DNA from 3 places in the Enterococcus sp. AZ128 genome. Region 1 is predicted to be linked to each of the others. Evidence: riboswitches for the same ligand, from Rfam matches in the RefSeq annotation. Region 1 holds a riboswitch; each other region holds the start of a gene.
The links. A riboswitch is a leader RNA that binds a small molecule or an ion and turns the genes downstream of it on or off. The one in region 1 is predicted to bind magnesium.
Positions count from the first base shown of each region.

Region 2: linked by a shared signal. The riboswitch ahead of IGI38_RS08715 (GNAT family N-acetyltransferase) and the one ahead of IGI38_RS17755 (FtsW/RodA/SpoVE family cell cycle protein) in region 1 are both predicted to bind magnesium.
Region 3: linked by a shared signal. The riboswitch ahead of IGI38_RS06865 (MgtC/SapB family protein) and the one ahead of IGI38_RS17755 (FtsW/RodA/SpoVE family cell cycle protein) in region 1 are both predicted to bind magnesium.

Region 1 covers NZ_JBIORZ010000002.1:1,244,310-1,250,889, reverse strand. The annotation lists gene IGI38_RS17765 (IS5 family transposase) at 1-415, opposite strand, end outside; gene IGI38_RS17760 (FtsW/RodA/SpoVE family cell cycle protein) at 528-986, opposite strand; gene IGI38_RS17755 (FtsW/RodA/SpoVE family cell cycle protein) at 958-2,106, opposite strand; M-box (ykoK) riboswitch at 2,222-2,388, opposite strand; gene IGI38_RS17750 (hypothetical protein) at 2,630-2,917, opposite strand; gene IGI38_RS17745 (MucBP domain-containing protein) at 2,916-4,865, shown strand; gene IGI38_RS17740 (alpha/beta hydrolase) at 4,906-5,601, opposite strand; gene IGI38_RS17735 (pentapeptide repeat-containing protein) at 5,602-6,237, opposite strand; gene lepB (signal peptidase I) at 6,385-6,580, shown strand, end outside.
Region 2 covers NZ_JBIORZ010000001.1:1,767,030-1,773,609, forward strand. The annotation lists gene IGI38_RS08700 (GNAT family N-acetyltransferase) at 1-59, shown strand, start outside; gene IGI38_RS08705 (GNAT family N-acetyltransferase) at 49-498, shown strand; gene mgtA (magnesium-translocating P-type ATPase) at 546-3,191, opposite strand; gene IGI38_RS08715 (GNAT family N-acetyltransferase) at 3,391-3,864, opposite strand; M-box (ykoK) riboswitch at 3,999-4,168, opposite strand; gene IGI38_RS08720 (hydroxymethylglutaryl-CoA reductase, degradative) at 4,430-6,580, opposite strand, start outside.
Region 3 covers NZ_JBIORZ010000001.1:1,399,773-1,406,352, reverse strand. The annotation lists gene IGI38_RS06880 (conjugal transfer protein) at 1-578, shown strand, start outside; gene IGI38_RS06875 (hypothetical protein) at 1,003-1,239, shown strand; gene IGI38_RS06870 (hypothetical protein) at 1,253-1,375, shown strand; M-box (ykoK) riboswitch at 1,458-1,627, shown strand; gene IGI38_RS06865 (MgtC/SapB family protein) at 1,765-2,448, shown strand; gene IGI38_RS06860 (GNAT family N-acetyltransferase) at 2,453-2,917, shown strand; gene mgtA (magnesium-translocating P-type ATPase) at 3,035-5,773, shown strand; gene IGI38_RS06850 (RNA-guided endonuclease InsQ/TnpB family protein) at 6,047-6,580, shown strand, end outside.

The sequences.
Region 1 (6,580 bases):
GATGTGATTCCTGCTCATTGTACTGTAAAATCACTTCATTGATTTCGGCCAACTTCTCTGAGGTAAGTCGTTTACGGAAATAAACCATAGTGGACGCATCAAAAGGTTTTTCCAATTGGAACCCAGGTAGACCTATGAAATATTGCAGGTAGGGATTTTCCTGAATTTGAGCGACTGTTTCCTCGTCTGAACAAGCATATTTTGTTTGAATGAGTAGAGAACCAAAGGCCATTCGAAAAGGCTTTGCGACATTGCCCTTTTTATTTTTAAACAGTTTAGCGTAATCCTTTTCCAAGAGAGTCCAAGGAATGATGTCGGCTTTTTTGATCCAGCGATTCTCGGAATCCATGTGCAAGCCAATGGGCTGGTTGAAATCTTCAAAAGAAAGTTGCGTGTATTTTTGCTTTCTATACATTCAATAACATTCCCCTCAAGAAGTGAAGTAGCGTTTTACAGATAATCAGCAGAAAGTTCACATTTATTATATCTAAAAAGCTTCAGGAGTGTTGATATTTTAGTCCATTTTATTATTCAGTAGACACTAAGTAGTTCAAATCGTTTTTCAAGCTCCGTTGCGGACAGTTCATTTCATTGATCAACGTTAAGCGAACCATAAAAAGAGTAAAACTCAGCTTCATCAACTCTGATGGTTGAAAAGAAAAGCCGCCAATCCGCAACCAGCGTTTCGTATTCGTCACCGCGTACATAGCCGGGTCATAGAACCAATACAAAAGAGCCATTACACCTAACGATAAAACATAAAATACAGGTGCATATTTTAATAAATGAGCCGTTTTTATTCTGCTGACTAGAATCACCGCCGCCAATGAAATCAGACAAAATAGAATCTGCTTGATCACTACGCTCTTTACATCAACACCATCTAGATCAGCCGCCAGCGATTGCACGCCAATACTAATCAAATAAAACAAGAAGATTGGTAAAAACAGAGAATAGTTAAATTCGTTGCTCAAACGTTTGATCATTTGTTCTGACCTCCGAAGAAAATTTTAGACATATCCCCAAAGCTACAGAAAGAATCAGATAGCTTGTTCCCCCATAACTAATAAATGGTAGAGGTACTCCAGTCATAGGAATCAATCCTAAAATACTCGCGATATTGATACTTGTTTGAAGAAGTATCAATGTTCCAACACCAAAATAAATCAAGCTGACTTGTTGACTCGTTTCTCTAGCCGCTAATACAAATAACCGAAGAGCAATCAGAAAAAGCAGCGCCAGTACCAGCAATCCTACGATCATTCCTAATTCTTCGACCAAGATCGAATAAACAAAATCTGTTTCTGCAACTGGCAAATAGCCTTTTTTTGTAATACTATTTCCTAATCCTCTGCCAAAGAAACCGCCATTATAAAGCGCGTAATAAGAATTACTCATTTGAAACCCTTTCCCATAGGGATCTAAAAAAGGATCTCTTACTAGGCGAATACGATCATACGTATGAGCGAATAACTCCGGCAAAAGATGATGGCTGCCTAAAAATAGGATGGCCCCTCCTACGAATATAATCCCTGCGATAAGCGACAAAAAAATGAATACCGAGTACTGATAGGGTAGTTCAGCAGTAGTTATGATCACTAAAGCAATTCCCCAGATAATAATTGCGCCTGTCACTTTTGGTTGAAGTAAAATCAACAATCCGCTGAGTAAAACAAGTCCACAAGGAACCATGAGTTCACGCCTCGTTCGTTTCACCCGGAAAAAATAGGCTAGGTAAAGAATCAACGCGACATTTGTTACTTCTGAAGGTTGAAATTGAACTCCGAACAAAGAGACCCATCTTTGAGCACCATTGATACTGACCCCGCTTATTTTTACCAACAGCAAACTAACTATTCCCACTGATAATAAAGATTTTGCTAGTAATCCTTTCGCCAAAACATCACTTTTCACGTGATATATGATCACGATAAGCAGCCAGCTCAGGCCCATAAAAATGGCTTGCTTGCTAAATAATGATAATGGATTCTCGCCTTCAGCCATTAATCGATAAGAACTAGCGCTGAAAACAATTAAAAGACCGATTAGGCTAACTCCCAAATAAGGTAGTAACAACAGCCAATCGATCTTTTTTCTTCTAATCATATATATCTCTCCCTTCATCAAGTAATTGTTTGAGACGAGAGAGTCCACAATAAATAACCTAAAAAAGAGACACCAAACGTTAGTGAAAAAAACTAACAAGTCTGGTGTCTCACACAATCAATCTCATCGTCTGAGTTTTAGCACTAAACAACGTAAAGAATACTCTTAGCTATTTTATGAAAAGCCTTAATCCGACAATTCCTATTTTACACATTGGCGTCTTTCGACGTTTCTGCGCAATAGCCTATGTTTGTTTAGGAGCCTCACCTAACAAGTTTACTTATATTTACTTTCACAAAGAATACTACTTTTTCTGTCATTAAATAGCAAAACTTTCTTTAGAAAATCGATATTTCTTTAGATTTGCTTATAAAATCTTTTACTAAAAATTTACTAGGAATAACCCATTTTTTATGATAATTAAATCAAACGAAATAAATTGTTCAAAAAACAAAAGTTATTAAACAAAAGTTGATCATTCTATTTAAAGAAAAAGTTTTATTATTTATCTATTACAAAACACTTATAAAGGAATTATAATTATGAAAAATAAATTACATATGTTAGTTGCAAGCTCTTTAATGTTAGGATCCGTGTTGACTCTCCCGCTCCAAGGCACAGCTGAAACAACAACAACTAGCAGTGAATCTGCTACTCCAGCTTTCTCTGAGCCACTCATGTCTACTAGTTCAACAAATAACGTAAGTTTATCTTCCTCAGAACCGGAGCCAGCTATTTCAAACAGCACTTCGAGTTCAACTGAAAACCCAGTTATCCATTCACAAACTGAAACAAGTTCAACGTCGAGCATGCCTGAAGCACGTGCGATAGCCCTAGACACCTGGCTACCTGATCCTGTCTTGCAAGAAATCGTCGCCAAGGCAATCGGAAAAACAAAGGATACGTTGACTCAAGAGGATATGACCAAGTTAACTAGTCTCTATATCCAAAATTCAGACAATGCCATTGCTAGTTTAAAAGGTTTAGAACTGTCAACGAATCTTGAGTATTTCTATATGAATTCAAACAATCAAATTAGTGATTTTTCTGTATTGGCTGACTTGCCAAAATTAAAACAAGTATATTTGATGGGCTCGAATGTCACTGACCAAAATGTACCCAATTTCAGTACGGTAATCACCCGCCTAAACCTTTCCGGGAGTAACGTAACTAATGGGGTTTATGACAAAATCACTAAAATGACCAATTTGGAATCATTGACCTTCGAAACTAATATGAATATCACAACAATTGAACCCATCACTGTTTTGACAAAATTGAATGAATTGCGTGTCCAATTTTGCGGTATTACAGATTTTAGCCCGATTAATCAAATGCCTGCATTGACACAACTTGCTGCTTTTGGCCAAAATACCGGACGGAATGATCCGGCCACTGACATCAATGCCAAAGAATTGAACTATGACGCAGATAAACAAACAATCTACATCCCATTTACGATTATGCCAAATCGAATGACCAACTACGATGGCTATGTTCCACCATTCACTACATCAAATAGTTCCAATCAGACCTATTTTGATTTTAACGGTGTACAACTAGACAGCAGCCGATTGGCAATAACAGATGAAGGCCTAACTGTTTCCGGAGTAACGCAGGAAGAATTTGATCAGCTGCAAACCTTTGAATACAACGCTCGCTTGAATAATCCAGCTGGAACGTACAATCAACCTGAGCGATTTTCTTTCTATGCCATTTCATCAGGAACCTATTTGCATCAATTCAATGTTCAACACACTACCGCTTCACCCGGGGTAACGATCAAATACATTGATGCGGATGGTGACAATATCCATGCTTCTCAAACAATCGAAGGAAACGTTGGGGATCAATACGATACAACAACAGCTGATTATCAGCTGACTATTCCCGGCTACAGTCTAGTTCAAACGAGTATGCCGGAAAATGCTACAGGCAGCTTAACCACCGACCTGCAAACCGTTACTTATGTCTACCAACGAAACACCGCAACGTTAAAGGCTCATGATTCTACGATTTATGTTGATGAAAATTGGAAGGCAGAAGATAATTTTGACGGTGGAACTGATCCTAAAGGAAACCCAATCACCTTTGGAGATGTCTCCGTTGAGGGTGATGTCAATAATACCAAAGTTGGCAAGTATGAGATCACGTATACTTACGATCGTGTTCCAAATAGGAGCTGGACAGGCGACCACGCTACAGCTAAAGCTACCGTTACCGTGATTGATCCTGAAAAAGAAGCTCAACCAGTGACTGTCAACTATGTAGATCCAACTGGTAAAAAAATCCATAAAGAAAAAATTGTAAAGGGTGAATTAGGGGCCGACTTTGATGTTTCCGGCAAAGAGTATCAACCAACAATCCAGGGCTATGTTTTAGATGAGAAACAATTACCGAAAAATGCAAAAGGAAGTTTTAGCAATAACGCGCAGACCGTCACCTATGTTTATCAGCCAGAAACAAAACCGACTACAGATACAAGTGAGTCTAGTTCGTCTGACACAACCACACCGCCAACAACGAGCACTGATTCCAGCAGCCAATCAACAACAGGGAAAATTTCTGATTCAAATGACAAAGTGACTCCTGCTGGATCATCGAACAATCACAGTCATCAAACTGTAACAACCAAAAATACAGGCACAAAATTACCAAAAACTGGTGAGAACCTCGCATCGAATTACCTTATTGCCGGCATCTGTACCCTGGTCCTCGCCACTGCCTTACTATTTTTTAGTCGAAAAAAAGCAAAATGATTATGAAAAAGCGTCCTAGCAAATTTAGCTAGGACGCTTTTTATAGACTTGCTTCCAACCATTCTTGATAAACACTCAATTGTTCGGGTGTATAGAAAAAATGTTCCCCCGCTTCAAAAATCGTTACTGTACTTTGTGCAGTCTCAGTAAATTTCTCTATCATCGTTCTAGAAGTCATACTATCTTTTCCACCGTATAAAATTTTGGTAGGGATGGTCCATTTGATTGGATGTTCAACGACATAAGAATAATAATCCCACTCCAATGTTTTTATCGGCGTCTCAATCCTTTGTTCTCGTTTTAAATCCGCCGCAGTCACTTGCGACCACAACATCATATTATCGATCAATTCTTTCATATCGACGATTGGTGATAAGAAAAAGCTCTGATCAATCTTCTTCCCCTGACACACCAGCATGCCAAAATACGCACCCATGCTGCAACCAAATAACGAAATACATTCTGCCTGCTTTTCTAACTCCAGCAAGATTTTATTCGCGTCAGCTACAACGTTTTTCGGATTCAACGCGTACGTATCCTTTTTTCGTTCCCCATGCTCCGGCAAATCAAAACTCCAGACTTGATATCCTTTTTTTACTGCCTTTTCTGCTAAAAGCTGAATCACGGTATCCTCTTTGTGCGATTGATCGCCATGAAACGCTAGAATCACTTTTTTATTCGCTTCGCCCCAGCAAGTAACTGGGATTTCCTGAATCTTTCTTTGTTCTACTTTCATTTAACCCTCTACTATCTGCAACCCTAAACCGGCTGCAATAATCATCGCTTGATAAGAATTGACCTTCAAGCCCTTCAACTGCTCCATTGAAAAAGCAATCTTGCCAAATTGATTACTCGTAAAATCTAATCCAGACAATTTGGTTCGCATCCAATTACTATTGTCCAACTCATTATTCGTCAAAAACAAATGCTTCCAAGTGACTTCGAAAAACTCACTATCCGTCATTTGGCAGTTCTCAAAAGCCACGTTTTTCAGATTTGTCGCACTAAATGAACCAAAGTTAATGAGACAATCTTTAAATTGGCAATCTCGCAAATAACTCTCCGCAAAATTACAACCTGTCAATTTACAATTTTCAAAGGTAATCTGATGAAAACTGCCGCCGATCCATTCAAGATTAGAAAAATCACAATTCTTAAAGATTACATTACTGGCTTCAAAACGTATCAACTTCGTTCGCTGCAGCGTAACTTTTTCAAAAATCGATCGGCGCAATACTAAATTCTCGCAGGTTGAATAACTGTAATCGAAGTCAATCCCATGGACATCTTCTATGACCGTTTCGTCTTCTAAGTAAAAATCGTCAGTAAAATTTCTGGGTAAAATCGGTGGCGTTGGATAATTCTTATTCATTGCACTACTCCCGTTTATCATTTTTGTATTCTAAGTTTCCCATAACTGACGATATTTCTCTAGCCCAAAACCACTTTTCCTTCCAACAGATGTTCAAAAGAGCTTTTTATTTTGAAGAATGATAGAATTTAGCAATGAGGTGACCCTATGAACAATAAGATAAAAGAATGGCTCCCAGTAGTCCTAATCATCATACTAATTTTTCTTGCTAGAATGTTTGTTTTTTCTCCAGTAAAAGTTGAGGGTCATTCTATGGACCCAACGCTGCATGACAACCAACGCCTGATTACATCTAAAATATCAAATTTAGATAGGCAGGATATTATTACTACTAAAGAACCTG
Region 2 (6,580 bases), on a different contig from region 1:
CTTTTCCTATTCTACATTTAGAAATGAAGGCAACCGAGGAGGCTCCAAATGGAATTTAAAGAAATTGTTTCTAATAAGAAAGAATTTTTAGAGTTGCTTCGTTTGGCAGACGAGCAAGAAGATATGATTGATCGTTACCTTGATAATGGCCATATGTTTGTTTTGTACGATGATGATTTAAAATGTGAGGCCGTCGTAACAGAACTAAATAGTCTGGAATGTGAATTGAAAAATATTGCTACTATGCCAAATGAACAAAGCAAAGGTTATGGCAAAGCGATGATTCAGTTTCTATTTGATGAATTTTTAAGTCGTTATCAAACAATGTATGTAGGGACTGGCGATGTTCCTGGCATATTGAACTTCTATAAAAGTTGCGGGTTTCGTGAATCACATCGCGTGAAAAATTTCTTCACCGATAACTACGACGAACCCATTATTGATCAAGGTGTTCAATTGATTGATATGGTTTATTTGCGAGCCGATACAAAAAAATAACTCTAAAAGCAAGCGCCCCTGATTCCTCAGGGGCGCTTAATATTATCTTACAATAACTCTTGATACCGTTGGATATAAATCTTTTTGACTAACGTTACCAGCAGCAGATAAGCAAAAATCGTAACCACTAACCACAACCAATATTGATTTGGCAGAATTCCCAAGCCTAAGTTTTGCCCAAAGTTTGTAAATGGCAACAGTGTTCCAATAACAATTCCTAAAGTAGTAATCACTGTCATGATGAAGGATCCTCTGCTTTGGATAAATGGAATTTGCGGTGTTCGTAAGGCATGCAAGACAAGTGTTTGTGACCAAAGTGATTCAACAAACCAGCCAGCATGGAAAATGGCGATAAACGCTGCTTGTTGTTCGGTAGATAAAGAATGGAAATCTCCGCCGATTACTGCCGGACAAATAACAAAGTACATCAATAAATAGGTTGTGATATCAAAAACTGAGCTCGTTGGCCCTAACCAAATCATAAATTTGCCAATACTGGATGCGGTCCATTTTTTTGGCTTCTCTAAGTACTCTTTATCCATTCGATCCCACGGAATTGAAATACACGAAATATCGTAAATCAGATTCAAAAACAAAATTTGCAATGGCAGCATTGGTAAAAACGGCAAGAAAGAACTCGCGACCAACACGGAAAACATATTCCCAAAATTTGAACTTGCGGTTGCTTTGATATATTTCATAATATTCCCAAAGGTTTCTCTCCCTGAAAGAATCCCCCGTTCCAAGATCATCAAATCTTTTTCTAACAAGATCACATCGGCAGATTCCTTGGCAATATCAACAGCTGTATCAACAGAAATTCCGACATCAGCAGCCTTCATCGCGGGCGCATCGTTGATTCCGTCTCCAAGAAAACCGACAGTATGTTCATTTTCTCTAAGTAGGCTGGTGATTTTTTGTTTTTGTTGCGGATTTAATTTTACAAAGACATTATAACTTTCCGCAACTTCCGTTAATTCTTCGTCGCTTAAATGGATCAAATCTTCACCGTGAATGATTGTTTCTGCGCCTAACCCAACTTGCTTGCAGACAGATTTAGTCACTAGCGCATTGTCACCTGTTAAGACTTTTACATCCACACCATTTTCCTTCAAAGCTTTCAAGGCCTGCTTCGTCGTTTCCTTAGGTGGATCTAAAAATGCCAAGTAACCAATCAATACCATTTCTGACTCATCTGCAGTTGAAAATTCTCCGACAACACTTGGATTTGTTTTCTGAGCAACACCGATCACTCGTAATCCATCTTCGTTTAATTCATGAACTTTCCTTAAAACTTGTTTTTTTACTTCATCTGTTAATTTTGTTACTTTTCCTTTGAAATCAACGAAGGAAGAAATCGCAAGCATTTCTTCAATTGCACCCTTTGTAATCATTTGGGTTTTACCATATTGATCCTCTACAACAACGCTCATTCTACGGCGCTGAAAATCAAATGGGATCTCATCTACTTTTTTGTAACGAATCTTACTTGTATCTAACTCCTGTTCTGTTGAATCAATAATAGCCACATCAATCAGATTTTTCAGACCTGTTTGATAATAGCTGTTCAGGTACGCATGTTTCAGAACACGATGGTCTTCTTCTCCATCACAATCCAGATGGTACTCAAGAATAATCTTATCTTGCGTTAGCGTTCCCGTTTTATCTGTACACAAAACATCAATAGCACCAAAATTTTGGATCGCATTTAAGTTTTTAATGATCGTACCATTTTTAGCCATTCCTGTAGCACCTTTGACCAAATTCGTGGTAACGATCATCGGCAGCATTTCTGGAGTCAAACCTACTGCAACAGATAAGCCAAATAAGAATGCTTCCATCCAATCCCCTTTGGTAAAGCCATTGATTACGATAACCGTGGGAGCCATCAATGCCATAAACTTGATAAATAGAAATGATGTTTTGCGAATACCTAATTCAAAACTTGTTTGAATCGGTGCGGCAGACAAAGATTTAGCCACATCACCGAACAAAGTACTTCCTCCAGTTGCGATCACGACTCCTTCTGCACTCCCACTGATTACATTGCTTCCCATGAACACCAAATTATCATAACTTGTCTCAGATTCCTTTTGTCCATCTATCTTGTCAGCACATTTTTCAACAGGATAACTTTCACCTGTCAATGCCGATTGTGAAATAAATAAGTCCTTTGCAGAAATCAAACGAATATCCGCTGGAATCATATCTCCCGCCGAAAGTTTTACTAAATCTCCGCAAACAATCTCTTCCATAGGAATTTCTTTATATTGATTGTCTCTGCGAATTGCTGCGGTTACTTTTACGAGTGATTTCAATTTTTCAGCAGCTTTATTTGAGCGTACAGATTGTACCAGTGTCATCGTTCCGCTAACTAATACCATAACTAGAATAATGCTGCTACCGAAGAAATCTTTATCTCCCGGTTCTGGCAAAATTCCTTCTGTAATAAAAGAAATGATTCCCAAACCAATTAGCACCAAAGTAAACGGTGTGATAAATGCTTTTAAAACTTCCACAAAGAATGGTGTAGACTTCTTATGTGGAAGTTTATTTTCTCCAAATGTTTCTCTTGCCTCTTCAACCTGATCTGTAGATAACCCCAAAGATGAAGTCTTGAATGTCTCAAATAAGCTTCGTGTTGTCTTTTTAGCAAACAAACTGTAATTTGTTTTGATTGTTTTTTGTTTCATGTTCTTCTCCTTTTCCCCGAAAAAAATACGCCATAATCCTATTCCAATAAATAGATATAGAATGATGTCTTTTATCGTATTCATGAGTGTCTCCTCCTGCAAACGGGCTTATGGAGAAAGCGAGTGTTAAAAACAAATAGACAATAGTGTCCTCCTGTTTCCTTTTTTCTGCCACAAACCCGAAATTATTGAACTACTGTCATCCATTTGTTTTCATCTCCCTTTTTTCCACTCGTTCTAGTGGTGATTGAAGGTCCTTTTTGTAGACACGCATGATTAACTGACCTTCTACGTAATCATCCGTTATTGGCTGATATCCAAGCTTTTCATAAAATCCCCAGGCTTGATGTCTCCCTGTAAGAAATACAAAGTGAAAACCAAATCTTCTAGCGACCTGTTCCGCATAAATTAGTAGGTTCTTCCCTAACCCTTCTCCTTGATATAAAGAATCTACTGCTACCTGTTTAATCTGTACACATTTTTCAGAAATCGGGTGCAACAATAAAGTTCCTACTACACAACCTTCCTGCTTAACAATCAAATGGAGATCATTTCTCTCATCTCTCGGTGCTTTCAATAAAAATTGCTTTCCAGAACTTGCCTTCAGCTCTTTGTTTCTAAGTGTCAACGCTTCACAATACAGCGTGCTGTTCCACTTAGTTAATGTGAACACTGTTTTACCATGGTTGTTTCCTCCTTTTCTCTATTTTGAAAATAGCAATGATCGTTATGCAAAAAAAGACTTTCCGCTCAAAAAACTCAGCGAAAAGCCTTACCAAAAATTCATCCTAAATAGACAAAGTCGTATAGTCGATCTAATCGTTGAGTTTTGGCACTATACAACGTAAAGACAAACATCTTAGCTACCTTAAGAAAAGCCTTGTATTCGACAGTTCCTGTTCTACCCATTGGCGTCTCTCGACATTTTTGGGCAGTAGCCTATGTTTGTATAGGAGCCTCACCTAACAAATCATATTTTATTTTCGAACACAATATAACAAGTAATTAATCAACTGTCAAACAGTTTTTTGAAAATGATAGACACTTCATTAGGTCAATATGAAGATCAGCCGTAAATAAACCTTGATATATAAAGATTTTTAGATTAAAATTTATTTTCGAAAAATATTTTTTAAAACATGAAAATATTTTAGAAAACAATATCCCATCGATAGAATAACAACTGTATTTTTTAGCTGTACATCAAAAAAATAGAGCCATTAAGACTCTATTTTTTGTTAACCAAGACGAAGATTTTTAATAATTTCCTCTGCCGTTGCCAAATTCATTCGTTCTGCTTTTCTTAATTTTCTAGAAACTTGCGATATTTCACTAGTTGTCGCACCTGCCGTAATAGCCAATGAACGACTTTGCATCGCCATATGCCCTTTTTGGATTCCCTCCGTCACTAAAGCACGAACAGCTGCCAAATTTTGCGCTAACCCAACTGCCACGATGACTTCACCTAATTCAGCTGCCGAAGCAACATCTAATAACTTCAAGCTTAACTGTGCTTTTGGCAGAACCTTTGTCGCACCGCCTACTACACCGAGCTTCATTGGCAGAATCAATTTCCCAACGAGTTTTCCATCTCGAATAAACCAATCAGTCATCCCCTCATAGTGACCATTCCGAGCAGTATAAGCATGGCAAGCAGCTGCCACAGCACGTGTATCATTTCCTGTTGCTAAAACGACTGCATCAATTCCATTCATGATTCCTTTATTATGAGTAGCTGCACGATAAGGATCAATTTTACTATAATCGCTGGCTGAAACAATTTTTTCAGCTAGTTCCGTTGAAAGATGATCCAGAGAAATCTCACATTTTGCTTCGATCAACGATTGTGTCGCGTAGTTACTTAAAATGCTAAACAAAATATCCACTTCAGGCATCAATTGCCTTACTTCTTGTGCAACAGCCTCCAACATAGTGTTCAGTATATTGGCACCCATCGCGTCTTTAGTATCCACTTCTAAATCAATAGAGAGATAGCCTTCTTCGAAAGTACGTACTTCAATTGACTGCAGTCCGCCTCCACGTTGATAGATTGAAGGATAACTTCTCTTGGCTGCTATAAATAACGCCTGTTCATTTTCAGCAATCAGTTTCTTAATTACATCAAAATCAGAAACATTTCGTAATACGACTTGCCCCATCATGTTTTGACTGATCACTCGGGTATAAATGCCACCTGACTTTGCAATAATTTTTCCTGCATTACTGGCAGCTGCAATTACCGAAGGTTCCTCTGTCGCCATTGGAATGACTTTTTCTATCCCATTGATAACAAAATTTTGTGCTAGCCCCAAAGGTATTGAACATTCGCTGATTTGATTTTCAATCAAATTATTCGCTATCTTCTCTGGCAATACTGTTTCAGTTGCTAACTGAGCCGCTTCTTTAGCTGTTATTTTTTTTTCCTTGACCAACTTAGCTAAGCGTTCCGCCTGAGTCATTTGGTAGAATTTTTTTTTTGCGGTCTCTTGATCCTCCGATTTCGTGATCATCAAGGCTAATCCCAGACCACCACCGATACAAAGACTTGCTACTCCTCGCTGCTTGTCTTCTTGAATTAACTCTGAAATCAGTGTTGCAACGATCCGTGTACCACTAGCTCCAATAGGATGCCCTAAAGCAATCGCTCCACCATACGTATTGATCTTTTCATCTGGTATCTGTAACTCTTTTTGAACAGCTGCAGAAGCGGCTGCAAATGCTTCATTGATCTGGAATGTATCGATCTCATCAATTCTTCTGTTTACTTTCCTTAATAAATTATTAATAGCTGAAACAGGTGCCATCCCCATGATACTCGGATCGATCCCTACTTCACTATAGCCATTAATAACAGCTAAATAATCCAACCCATTCTCAATTGCGAATGACTTTGCTGCTAAAACTACCGCCGAAGCACCATCGTTCAAGGTTGAGGCATTAGCTGCAGTAACAACGCCATCTTCTTTGAAAGCTGGCTTAAGTGAGCTTATCTTTTCCAACGTTGAATCAGCACGAATCCCTTCGTCTTCCCACAGCGTACTGCCATCAGATAGAGCTACGGGCACTATTTCTGATTCAAATTTTCCATCTTTACTAGCTTTGGCCGCCTTCATTTGTGAATCATAGGCATACTGATCCTGCATCTCTCGAGTAATTTGATAGTCCTCAGCGACCTTTTCCGCTGTCAGTCCCATATGTTTTCCACTGAATGCATCCGTCAAGCCATCATAAATCATACTTGATTTTGGTTCTTTCCATTCTTGTGCATCATAATCAAAACTAGTTACTTTCGGCGCCTGAGACATATTTTCCGTACCGCCGGCAACAACAATCTGTGCATCACCTAATAAAATCTGCTGCATTCCGAAGATGATTGATTTCATCCCTGA
Region 3 (6,580 bases), on a different contig from region 1:
CTTTAAGCCAAGATATGGTTCGAGCAGATATTCCCACGAGTTCCGAAGTTCAATCTGTAAAAATTCTAGATGTTGAAAAACTCTCGGAAGAATTTGTCGTCTCGTTTTTAGTGGAGCAAAAGATTATGGAGGGAAAAAAGGCACAACCGATTTCTTCTGCATATCGAGTGATAGTCTTTGAAGATGAAAAAGGAAATCATATTGTAACGAACCTGCCTACCATGATTGCAAAACCAGAAAAGGCACAATATGAAGAAAAACAAGTAGAAAGCGATTCAGAAATTGATGCCAAAGCAACGGAGGAAATCACTGAGTTTTTGGAAACATTTTTTAAATTATATCCATCAGCTTCTGAAAAAGAATTGGAGTATTATGTTGAAAATAATGTGATTCAACCGATTAATACAAATCTTCAATTTGTAGAAATAACTAATCCTATTTATTTTGAAACAAAGAATTCGGTTCGAGTAAAAGTCATAGTGAAATATCTCGATGATGTTGAAAAGGTGACTCATGATTTTCAATATAACTTATTGTTATCTAAAGGAGAAAACTGGAAGATTACCAATTGCGAATAACGTTCTAAGATGAGTTCAAAAAGTATATAGGTAACCAATTATTGTAAACTTGTACAATATGTCGTAGTTGAGACATAATAAAGAAGTAGTGGTACTAACTATTTCGATAAAGTCCTTGAAAAATGAAAACGACAATATTTTAAAAAATTTATCAATTTTATGATGAAGGAGTCGAAACCAATAAACGTGTTGTGGCTGTCCTTATGCGTGGAATGAATTTATGCGCAAAAGGATTTCATCGACGCAAATCTTTTTATGGTAGAGTAAAAGCAATTGAAGAAATAGTAAAAGAAAATTTATTGAATCGACAATTTGAACAGAGCCAAATCGATGCTGTTTGGGTGACAGATATTACTTACATTCCTTGTAATCACTGTCGTCTCTATTTGTCCACCATATAGCAACTCGTAATCCACGTTGCTATATGGTGGATTCAAACATGAAAAAAGAAATTGTCATCCATCCATTACAAATTTATAAAGGAGAATTGCCTACGGTAATTTATTCCGGTAGAGGTAGCCAATACCGGTCTCTTGGCTATCAAGAGCTGTTGACCGACCACCACATCACACATTCAATGAGCCAACCTGGGACTCATATTAACGATGCCGGTAATCGAATGATCAATCAAACGAGAATTAATCGAACCCAACAAGCATAAAAGTAAAATAGAGATGAAGGTGTTGATTCAAGATTATTTAGAGGACTACTATCCAAATAAAAGAATCCATACAAAATTTATGATGACTCCTCGACAATTTGAGGCGAAGAAAATAAGTAATCTAACCGACTGTTAACTAAACTGTTGTAGGTCCCTACAAGTCTAAAACTATTTGTTGACAGAGCTAATTCATTTTGTTACTATTTCCATGAAAATAAAATATGATTTGTTAGGTGAGGCTCCTATGCAAACATAGGCTACTGCCCAAAAATGTCGAGAGACGCCAATGGGTAGAACAGGGATTGTCGAATACAAGGCTTTTCTTAAGGTAGCTAAGATGTTTGTCTTTACGTTGTATAGTGCCAAAACTCAACGATTAGATCGACGTCTTATTTTGTCATGTGATTTGATGATTTTAGAACGGTTTTTCGCGGAGTTTTTGTGCGAAAAACCGTTTTTTTATTTAACATATTCATTTTTATTTTTAATAATCTAGAGAGGAAGTGATGCTATGGATTTTTAATTATGTTGTTTATGAGTGTATTGGCAGGTGGATTGATTGGAATTGAACGTCAATGGCGAAAAAAACTAGCTGGAGTACGTACGATGGTTTTAGTTTCACTGGGGGCAACAATTTTTGTTTCTTTGTCTTCGACATTTACGACAGATACTAGCCCAACAAGAATAGCAGCACAAGTAGTTAGTGGGATAGGTTTTTTGGCAGGGGGAATCATTTTACGGGATGGTTTTAGCGTTACAGGTTTAAATACTGCTGCGACACTTTGGTGTACAGCTGCAGTAGGAGTAATGATTGGTGCGGGATCGATTAAAGAAGGTTTCTTGGCAGCAATTGTGATCACTTTTGTTAACATTGTGATACGTTTTATTTCTCATCGATTTGATCAAATTGCGGAAGTATATCGACCTGATACTATAGATAACGTGCAAAATTCCTTTTTGATCATTACAGGTAAAAATTCGTCCGAAGTTTCGCTAAGAACAGAAACTATCGCTCAATTAGATCGGTATTATTTATCATTCTGTCATTTTGTATGTCAAGACCTTGCCGGAGATATGGTTCAACTACAAGTTGAGCTTGAACCCGCTTCAAATATGGATCTGGCAATGAAGGAAATCATTGCTCATTTATCGAGAAACAAAGAGGTACTTGAAGTTTATCAGCTAATAAAGGAGGAAGAAACGTGGTAAAACAGTGTTTACTATAGTTAGATGGGATAGTCGAACTTATCGGGAAGCGATTATTCTGCGAAACGAGTTATTGAGAGCTAGCGCGGGGCAACCCTATTTGACAGCCTCGCCTATTAGTGAGATAAACGACATTCACTTGGTAATCAAGCGGGATGGCGTGACAGTAGGTACTTTACTAATGCATCCCTGTTCTTCAAACTGCATTCAAATAAAGCAAGTGGCTATTCATCCAGATTATCAAGGAAGAAGTCTGGGGAAAAAATTGATTGTGTATGCTGAGCAGGTAGCTAGAAATTTTAACTTTTCCATCATTTTTTTAACTGGAAGAAAGCAAGCTTGGGGATTTTATGAAAAAATGGGGTATTGTGATTTAATGGATGATTATTATGAAAATGGGTTGACATTAAAGGTATTTAAAAAAGAATTAGTATACTTTTCGAAAAAAAAGGAGATGAAAACAAATGGATGACAGTAGTTCGAGGCAGTTGGGTTTGCAGAAAAAGATTGAACTAAAAACAAATCAATTATTATTGTCTATTTGTTTTTAGTTCCTGAACTCTCCAAACCCTAGCAAGGAGGAAGTTTTATGAAGACGCTAGGAAATATCATTCTATACCTAATGATTGGGATAGGATTATGGCGAATTTTTTTTGGAGAGAAGGAAAGAAGAGTGGAAACTAGAAAAAATGGAAATCATGAAGTAAATTATGGTTTAATAGCACGAAAAACAATTGAAAATCTTTTTGATACATTTCAAACATCAAAAAAAGGACTGTCTGAGGGGCAAGCAATCAGAGCAAGAAATGAATATGGGGATAATAAGATTTCATATGGAAAGAAAACACCCTTTTTCATTGAAATGGTAAAAGCCTATATCACTCCCTTTACGTTAGTTCTGATTGGATTGGGGATTACTTCTTTTATTACAGATGTTGTTATTGTAGCACCGGAAGATCGGGATTTTTTTGGTAGTAGTATTATTTTCGCAATGGTTTTGATTAGCGGAACAATGACTTTAATTCAATCTGTACGATCAAATCAAGCGGCGGAAAAACTAAAATCGCTTGTAAAAGTAACTGCAACCGTAAAACGGAAGAACAAGTATGATGAAATTCCTATGGAAGAAATTGTCTGTGGAGATATTGTAAAATTATCGGCTGGGGATATGATTCCGGCTGATATCCGACTCATTACGACTAAGGATTTGTTTATTTCACAATCCGCACTAACAGGAGAAAGTTACCCAGTAGAAAAAAGATCAGATATCATTGTTACACAACATAATTCAGAAACTAGTTACGAGAATATGGTGTATATGGGTAGTAATGTTATTAGCGGAAGTGCCGAAGGTGTGGTAATTGGAACTGGCAATCGTACTCTATTTGGAAATGTTGCGGGATCATTATCAAGTAAGCCGATTCAAACAAGTTTCGAAACGGGCATTCGAAAAACTTCTTTTCTCTTTATCAAGTTTATGGCTTTGATGGCTCCAACAGTTATAGTCATCAACGGATTTACTAAAGGGGATTGGATGGAAGCTTTTCTATTTGGTTTATCTGTAGCGGTTGGTTTAACGCCTGAAATGTTGCCTATGATTGTAACAACCAATTTGGTTAAAGGAGCGACAGCTATGGCGAAGAAAGGAACGGTTATAAAAAATCTCAATTCGATTCAAAATTTCGGTGCTATTGATGTGTTGTGTACCGACAAAACAGGAACACTGACACAAGATAAGATCATTTTGGAGTATCATTTGGACTTATCTGGTGAAGAAGACGACCGTGTATTACGCCATGCTTATTTAAACAGTTATTATCAAACAGGATTAAAAAACTTATTGGACGTTGCTATTATTGATGCGGCAAAAGAAGAATTGGATACGAAAGAAATACATTACAAAAAGGTTGATGAGATTCCTTTTGATTTTGAACGTAGACGTATGAGTGTGGTAGTAGAAGACACTAGTGGAAAAACCCAAATGATCACTAAGGGTGCAATTGAAGAAATGTTGACCATCTCAAGTTTTGTAGATTTTAGAGGCGACGTTACAGAATTGACTGATGAGGTCAGACAAGAAATATTGAAAAAGGTAAGCGAATTAAATGAAGATGGTTTACGAGTGATTGGTGTTGCACAAAAAACAAATCCTAGCGTTGTAGGAGAGTTTTCAGTAGCAGACGAATCTGAGATGGTCTTAATTGGCTATTTAGCCTTTTTAGATCCTCCAAAAGAAACAACTAAACAAGCTCTAGAGACTTTAAAAACGCATGGAGTTGGTGTGAAAGTGTTGACTGGGGATAATGCCTTGGTAACACAATCAGTTTGCAAACAAGTTGGTTTGGGGACAGAAAAGTTAATTAGTGGCGAGGACATTGTAAACATTTCAGATCAGAAACTTAGCCAATTAGTGGAAAAGTACAATGTATTTGTAAAACTGAACCCGCAACAGAAGCAACAAATTACACGGATTTTACGCGAAAATGGTCATACTGTAGGATTTCTTGGTGACGGAATCAATGATGCACCAGCTATGAAAGCAGCAGATGTTGGTATCTCAGTAGATACCGCAGTCGACATTGCCAAAGAATCCGCCGATGTTATTTTATTGGAAAAAGACTTGATGATTTTGGAACGAGGGATTATTTCTGGACGAGAAACATTTGGAAACATCATGAAATATATCAAAGCCACAGCAAGTTCAAATTTCGGAAACATGTTTTCAGTTTTAGTTGCCAGTACATTCTTACCATTTTTACCGATGTTACCTTTACAAATTCTCTTTTTAAATCTTATCTATGATATTTCCTGTGTATCGATTCCTTGGGATCACATGGATAGAGAATATCTAGATGAACCGAAACGTTGGGAAGCTTCTAGTATTGGGAAATTTATGATTTGGTTAGGACCAACAAGTTCCGTGTTTGATATTACGACCTATTTACTCATGTATTTTGTCATTTGTCCGGCTGTTATTGGCGGAGAATTTCATACTCTGACACCAGCTCAACAAGTCGCGTTTATTGCTGTATTCCATGCTGGTTGGTTTGTGGAATCCTTATGGTCCCAGACTTTAGTACTACATGCATTACGGACGCCGAAGATTCCGTTTATTCAAAGCAGGGGTTCATTTATCATGACAGCTATTACTTCACTAGGTATTGCTGTAGGGACAGTCTTGCCATTTACAAACTTCGGACGAAGTTTAGGGTTAGCAGCTTTGCCGACCGATTATTGGTTATGGTTAGCAGCTACTATTGTGGCCTACTTGGCTTTAGTGACCATCGTGAAACGATTCTATGTCCATCGTTATAAAGAGTTGTTATAAAATAGATTATCTTACAGTATACAGTCAAGTAGGCAATTTTTCAGGTTACCCGTCATCATAAAAATAGTGTGTTTCTTTTACGAAGGGAACAACGAAAGAAGTGAGATTGTTAGTGATTTTTATACTTTTCTTGTTGTATATGTGTGTGTGGCTGTACTGGTCGTTTGTGATTCAAAGCAACATAAATATAATGAAGGCTCCATTTCACTATTTTTTTATAAATAATGATTTTAATGGAGACTTGTCAATAATATTCTGGTGAAGAGATAATTAATCTCGAGGGAGGGAAAAAATGATTCGAGGAAAAAGATAAGGCTATGTCCCACGAATGAACAATTAATGAAGCTATGGCAATCCGCGGGAACTGCTCGTTGGGTCTATAATTATACAATAAGTATGCAACGTATGAACTATCGATTTAATAAGGGGGAGCTCCTTTCCGACCAGGTGATTCGAAAACATATTACAAAAATGAAAAAACGACCTAAGTACTATTGGTTAAACTTAGTGTCGAATAATATAGCAAAACAAGCTGTTAAAGATGCTTGTGATGCGTATAAAAAATGGTTTCATGCAATAGATGGTTCAAGTAATTTATATGTTGAAATTCCAAAATATAAAACTAAGAAGAAAACAACTCCCTCATTTTATAATGATTCAACACGGATAAAGGTTAAGGATAAGTCTGTATTATTGGAAAAAATAGGTTGGGTAAAAACGAACGTAAATTTGCCGGTGAATAAGAAACTATATAATCCTAGAATCTCTTTTGACGGAAAGTATTGGTATTTAGCTGTGGGATTAGAA